2 regions of the Streptomyces sp. NPDC088553 genome follow, and region 1 is predicted to be linked to the other one. Evidence: riboswitches for the same ligand, from Rfam matches in the RefSeq annotation. Region 1 holds a riboswitch; the other holds the start of a gene.
The links. Region 1 has a riboswitch for thiamine pyrophosphate ahead of ACIP8Z_RS31430 (thiamine ABC transporter substrate binding subunit). Riboswitches for the same ligand answer to the same signal wherever they lie in the genome.
Positions count from the first base shown of each region.

Region 2: linked by a shared signal. The riboswitch ahead of thiO (glycine oxidase ThiO) and the one ahead of ACIP8Z_RS31430 (thiamine ABC transporter substrate binding subunit) in region 1 are both predicted to bind thiamine pyrophosphate.

Region 1 covers NZ_JBIVMG010000011.1:98,545-101,870, forward strand. The annotation lists gene ACIP8Z_RS31425 (ABC transporter permease) at 1-555, opposite strand, end outside; gene ACIP8Z_RS31430 (thiamine ABC transporter substrate binding subunit) at 594-1,703, opposite strand; TPP riboswitch at 1,787-1,897, opposite strand; gene rlmN (23S rRNA (adenine(2503)-C(2))-methyltransferase RlmN) at 1,927-3,033, opposite strand; gene ACIP8Z_RS31440 (MFS transporter) at 3,081-3,326, opposite strand, start outside.
Region 2 covers NZ_JBIVMG010000010.1:130,212-133,537, reverse strand. The annotation lists gene thiO (glycine oxidase ThiO) at 1-1,268, opposite strand, end outside; TPP riboswitch at 1,266-1,379, opposite strand; gene ACIP8Z_RS30340 (NAD(P)/FAD-dependent oxidoreductase) at 1,462-2,697, shown strand; gene ACIP8Z_RS30335 (Rv2175c family DNA-binding protein) at 2,741-3,106, shown strand; gene thiE (thiamine phosphate synthase) at 3,251-3,326, shown strand, end outside.

The DNA of each region.
Region 1 (3,326 bases):
CGCCGCCGCGACGGACGGGGCGAGCGCCGGCAGGGTCACGGTCCGCCACGCCTTCCAGCGGGACGCGCCGAGGACCCGGGCCGCCTCCTCCTGGCGCGGGTCGAGCTGCGCCCACAGGCCCCCGACGGTTCGTACGACGACGGCGTAGTTGAAGAACACATGGGCGATCAGGATCGCCCAGACCGTGGTGTCGAGCCGTACGCCCCACAGCTCGTCGAGGAGCCCGCCGCGGCCGACGAGCGCCAGGAAGGCCGTGCCGACCATGACGGTCGGCATCACGAAGGGCACGGTGACGACCGCGCGCAGCAGGCCCTTGCCGCGGAACTCGAAGCGCGCGAAGACGTACGCGCCGGGCAGCGCGATCAGCAGGGTGAGACCGGTGGACGCGAGGGCCTGCCAGAGCGTGAACCACAGGACGTCGAGGATCTCCGGCCGGCTCAGCGTCCCGCCGAACCGGCCGAACCGCCACACGCCGTCGACCCGGAGCCCGCGCTCGACGATCGAGACGACGGGCCAGGCGAAGAAGAGCACGAAGAAGGCGACGGGCACGGCCATCAGGCCGAGCCGCGCCGCGCTTCCCCGGCGGTCGGGGACTACTTCAGAACGAGCGACGACCACTGCTGGATCCACGGGTCACGCTTCTCGGCGATCTTCTCCGGCGCCATCGTCTCCGGCTTGTCGACGACCACACCGTGCCGGGTGAACAGCTCGGGCAGGGCCGCGTCCTTCGCCACCGGGTTGACGAACATCTGGAGCGGCATGTCCTCCTGGAACTTCTTGGAGATCAGGAAGTCGATCAGCGCCTTGCCGCCCTCGGGGTTCTTCGCGCCGTTCAGCAGGCCCGCGAACTCGGTCTGCCGGAAGCAGGTGCCGGTGGAGACCCCGGTGGGGGCCACCTTCGGCTGCGGCTCGCCGTAGAGCACCTCGACCGGCGGGCTGGAGGCGTACGACACGACGAGCGGCCGGTCGCCCTTGGCCTGCTTGCCGCCGGCCGAGCCGGAGAACTCCTGGTTGTAGGCGAGCTCCCAGCTGTCGACGGTCTTCACGCCGTTGGCCTTGAGCTTCGTCCAGTAGTCCTGCCAGCCCTCGTCCCCGTACTTCGCGGCCGTACCGAGGAGGAAGCCGAGGCCCGGGGAGGACCGCTCGGGGTTCTCGACGACGAGCAGGTCCTTGTACGCCGGCTTCGCCAGGTCGTCGAAGGTCACCGGCGGCGCCAGCTTCTTGTCGGCGAAGTACTTCTTGTCGTAGTTGACGCAGATGTCACCGGAGTCGACCGGCGTGACCCGCTGCTCCTTGTCGAGCTGGTACGCGGCCGGGACGCGGTCCAGGCCCTTCGCCGCGTAGGGCACGAAGATGCCGTTGTCGAGGGCGCGGGACAGCAGGGTGTTGTCGACGCCGAAGAAGACGTCGCCCTGCGGGGAGCCCTTGGTCAGGATCTCCTTGTTGACGGCCTCGCCGGCGTCGCCGCTCTTCAGCACCTTGACGGTGAAGCCGGTCTGCTTCGTGAAGTCGGCCAGCACCTCCTTGGAGGCGTTGAACGAGTCGTGGCTCACGAGGGTCACGGTCTTCGGCGCGGGCGCGCCGGACTTGCCGCCGGCCTCGCGGACGTCATCCGTGCCGCAGGCGGCGAGGGTGGTGACGCCCAGCGCCGCGACGAGCGCGGCGGCGGCGGCCTTCTTGATGCTCACCGGAGTGGTGCTCACTGAGATTCCTCCTGGGTATGACCAGGAAGAGACGCGGCCCTGCCCACGACCGGCGGGACCGGACGCGGGCAGGGCGCAACAGCTTGAGTTAACGACCGAACTTCCTACCCAGAATGACCTGGGCAAGGTTCAGAGGGTCTGCGGTCCTACGGTGACCGCACTCTCAGCGCTGTGGCGCTCCCCTGTCGGAATATGGAGATGTGTTCGACCTCAGAGTACAAGGTCAGCGCTCGGCGGCCGCCAGCTGTCCACAGGCACCGTCGATCTCCTGGCCCCGGGTGTCCCGCACCGTCACCGGCACGCCGTGGCGGGCGATGGCCTCCACGAAGGCCTTCTCGTCCTCCGGACGCGAGGCCGTCCACTTCGAACCCGGCGTCGGGTTCAGCGGGATCAGGTTGACGTGCACCCGACGCCCCTTGAGCAGCCGGCCCAGCAGGTCACCGCGCCACGCCTGGTCGTTGATGTCCCGGATGAGCGCGTACTCGATGGAGATCCGGCGGCCGGACTTCTCCGCGTACTCCCAGGCCGCATCGAGGACCTCACGCACCTTCCAGCGCGTGTTGACCGGCACCAGGGTGTCCCGGAGCTCGTCGTCCGGGGCGTGCAGCGAGACCGCGAGCCGGCACTTGAAGCCCTCGTCGGCGAACCGCAGCATCGCGGGCACGAGCCCGACGGTGGAGACGGTGATCCCGCGCTGCGAGAGCCCGAGACCGTCCGGCTCGGGGTCGGTGAGGCGCCGGATGGCACCGACGACCCGCTTGTAGTTCGCGAGCGGCTCGCCCATGCCCATGAACACGATGTTGGAGAGCCGCGCCGGTCCCCCGGGCACCTCCCCGTCCCGCAGCGACCGCATGCCGTCCACGATCTGGTGCACGATCTCGGCGGTCGACAGGTTCCGGTCGAGCCCGGCCTGCCCCGTCGCACAGAACGGGCAGTTCATCCCGCAGCCGGCCTGCGAGGAGATGCACATCGTCACCCGGTCCGGGTAGCGCATGAGCACCGACTCGACGAGCGTGCCGTCGTGCAGCCGCCACAGGGTCTTGCGGGTGGTGTCGTCGTCGCACGAGATGTGCCGCACCACGGACATCAGATCGGGCAGCAGCTCCCCGGCCAGCTTCTCCCGCGAGGCGGCCGGAATGTCCGTCCACTCCGCGGGATCGTGCGCGTACCGCGCGAAGTAGTGGGTGGACAGCTGCTTGGCGCGGAACGGCTTCTCGCCGATCGCGGCGACGGCCTCCTTCCGCTCGGCGGGCGTGAGGTCGGCCAGGTGCCGCGGCGGCTTCTTGGCTCCGCGGGGGGCGACGAAAGTGAGTTCTCCGGGCTTGGGCATGGTGGTACCAGTGTCGCAGACGCGCGCGCGTGGCCCGGTTCGCCGGCTCAGGGTGCCGGGGCCCGGGGCTGGGTCCGGGGGATGCGGTGGGTGAAGAAGAGCGCCACGACGGACGCGCCGGCCAGGATCGCGAGGGCCGCCTTCAGGCCGTCCAGGCGGGCGGCGGCGTTCGCCTCCAGGGCGGCCTCGGTGACCTCCTCGCTGGTGCCCGCCTCGTCGAGGGCGGTCGTCAGCTGGGCGTCCGAGAGGAACGGGACACCGCTCTGCAGCTCGACGGCGGCCTGGCTCTTCAC
Region 2 (3,326 bases), on a different contig from region 1:
CCGTTGCGGTAGTGGCCGGTGGCCAGGTGCAGCCCGGGCAGGGAGGTGGGGCCGAGCAGCGGCGCGTTGTCGGGCGACGCGGGGCGCAGGCCCGCAAGCGTCTCGGTCAGCGGCAGCTCCGTCAGCCCCGGGACGAGCTCGTGGGCGTCGCGCAGCAGCTCGTACACCCCGCCCGCCGTCACCGTGGTGTCCCAGCCGAGTTCCTCACTGGTGGCGCCGACGACGAGTTCGCCGTTCTCGCGGGGCACCAGGTAGACGTGGCTGCCGCGGACGACGGCCCGGACCGTCCGGGAGAGGAAGGGGGCGTACGGGGCCGGTACGCGCAGCCGCAGCACCTGGCCCTTCACGGGGCGCACCGGCGGAAGCACCTCGTCCGGCACGCCCGCGAGGCGGCCGCTCAGGCTGCCCGCGGCGAGGACGACCTGGTCGGCCGTCAGTTCCCCGCCCCCGGCGAGCACGACACCGCGCGCCCGGTCCCGTACCACCGTCAGGCTCTGCGCGAGGTCGCGGTGGAAGACCACCCCGGCCCGTTCGCAGGCGACGAGGAGCGCGGCGGCGAGCCGGCGGGGATCGACCTGGTGGTCGCCGTCCACCCGGAGCCCGCCGCGGACTCCCGGGGCCAGCATCGGTTCGAGGCGGCGGCACTCGCGGCCGCTGAGCCACTCCGAGGTGAGCCCGCAGCGGGTCTGCAGGGCGTGCAGTTCGCGCAGGTGGGCCCGGTCGTCGGCGTCGAGGGCGACGGCGAGGGTGCCGCAGGCGCGGTAGCCGACGTCGTGGCCGGTGGCCTCCAGAAGCTCGGCGACGAACGCGGGATAGCGGGCGGCGGAGGCGAGGTTGAGCCCGAGGAGGGTCTCCTCGCCGTAGTGGAGTTCGGTGACGGCGGCGAGCATCCCGGCCGCGACGTGGGCGGCGCCGCCGCCCGGGGCCGGGTCGATCACGGCGGTGCGCAGGCCGCGTCGCGCGGCCCGCCAGGCCGTGACCAGGCCGATGATGCCACCCCCGACGACGAGGACGTCGGCGCCACGGGCCCCGGCCCGGCGGACGCCGAGCGGACCGGCGTCGGACGGATCCGTGTCGGGCCGATCCGCGTCGGACCCACCTGTATCGGGTTGACCCGCGTGGGACGGATCCACGTCGGACCCACCCGCGTCGGGCCGACTCGCGTCGGCCGCAGGGGCACCCGGCGCGTTCGCGTCGGACCCACCCTCGTCCGGCAGATCCGCCCCGGACGCGTGGTCCTCGGACACCTGGACTTCGGAAGAACGCATGGGCGTCCAGCCCCTCCCTTCGCCGGCATGACCCGGATCAGGTTCGTACGGTCGGAGGCCGTCCCAGCCTCCCTCTCAGCCCGGTGCGTCCGGGCTCCCGCGAGTGCTTTACGCCCGACACACTAGCTTCCGCCCCCGGGGGGCCGCAGACCCCTCCCTTCCTGACGGTCCGTCAGATGCGTAAGGTGGTCGGGTGAGCGAGCAGAAGCAGGCACAGCAGCACGTCGTGATCGTCGGCGCCGGCATGGCGGGCGTCCAGACCGCCGTCGCCCTGCGCGAACAGGGTTTCACCGGCCCCGTGACCCTCATCGGGGCAGAGCCCCACCAGCCCTACGACCGGCCCCCGCTCTCCAAGGCCGTCCTCCTCGGCAAGGCCGAGGGCTCCGCCTTCGACGTCGACTTCGAGGAGCTCGGCGTCGAGCTCCGCCTCGGCCTCGACGTCACCGGACTGCGCGCCGCCGACCACGAGATCGACACCGAGGCCGGGCCCGTCGCGTACGACGTCCTGGTCGTCGCCACCGGCGCCCAGCCGATCACCCTGCCCGGCACCGAGGGCGTCCCCGGGGTCCATCTGCTGCGGACCCTCGACGACGCCGTCCGCCTCGGGCCCGTCCTGGAGCGCAGGCACAGCGTCGTGGTCGTCGGCGCCGGCTGGATCGGCGCGGAGTTCGCCACCGCCGCCCGCGAGGCCGGCTGCGCCGTCACCGTCGTCGAGGCCGCCGACCGCCCCCTCGCCGGAGCCCTGCCCACCGAGGTCACCACCCCCATGGCCGAGTGGTACGGCGAGAACGGCGCCGAACTCCTCACCCACGCGCGCGTCCGCACCGTCGAGCCCGGCACGCCGGGCAGGGTCGTCCTCGACGACGGCCGCGAGCTGCCCGCCGACGCCGTCGTCGTCGGCATCGGCGCCCGCCCCGCCACCGGATGGCTCACCGGCTCCGGGGTCGCCCTCGACCCGAGCGGCGCCGTCACCGCCGACGAGTGGCTGCGCACCAGCCTGCCCGACGTGTACGCCGTCGGGGACTGCGCCTCCTTCCCCTCCGCCCGCTACGGGCGCCGCCTCCTCGTCCACCACTGGGACAACGCGCTCCAGGGCCCCCGCACGGTCGCCGCGACGATCGCCGGGGCCGGTACGGGGACGGACCCCGGGCCGTACGACCCCGTCCCGTACTTCTGGTCCGAGCAGTTCGGCCGCTTCGTCCAGTACGCCGGGCACCACGCGGACGCCGACGAGCTGCTCCGGCGCGGCGACCCGGCGGACAAGACCTGGTCCGTGCTGTGGCTGCGCGCCGGGGTCCCGGTGGCCCTGCTCGCGGTCGGCCGCCCCCGCGACCTGGCCCAGGGCCGCAAGCTCATCGAGACGGCCACCGCCGTCGACCCCACGCGCGCGGCGGACCCCTCCGTCCCCCTGAAGGCGGCAGTCGTCTAGGGCCCGACTACCGACTGTCAGTCCGGGATGGCAGGCTTGTCCTGTGACCGAGATTGACGTAAAGATCGATGCGCTCGTCCCCGCCTGGCTCTATGTGCCCGACATCGCGGAGATGCTCGATGTCGAGGTGACGCGCGTGCGGCAGCTGATCAAGGACGGTCAGCTCATCGCCGTGCGCCGTGGAGAGAACAACGCCCTGCAGATCCCCGCCGCCTTCATCCAGGGCGACAAGATCGTCAAGGGGCTCGTCGGGCTCCTGACCGTGCTGCGGGACGACGGCTTCACCGACGAGGAGATGCTGGAGTGGCTCTTCACTCCGGACGAGAGCCTGCCGGGCACGCCCGCGCAGGCGCTCAACGAGAACCGCGGCACGGAGGTGAAGCGCCGCGCCCAGGCGCTCGCCATCTGACGCGCCACCGAACGACACCATGAGCGGGCGTCGCGGCGACCGGCCCCACGGCCGGGCCGCCGCGGCCCCGCGCCGCACCGCCGGGGTACCGCCCCGCGACACCCACGGGGAGCGCCCCCGTGCCACCGACGGGGGGAACCATCCATGCCCACGCCTCGTGAGCAGCTCGCCGACGCCCGGCTCTACCTGTGCACCGACGCCCGGAAGCGCCAGGGCGACC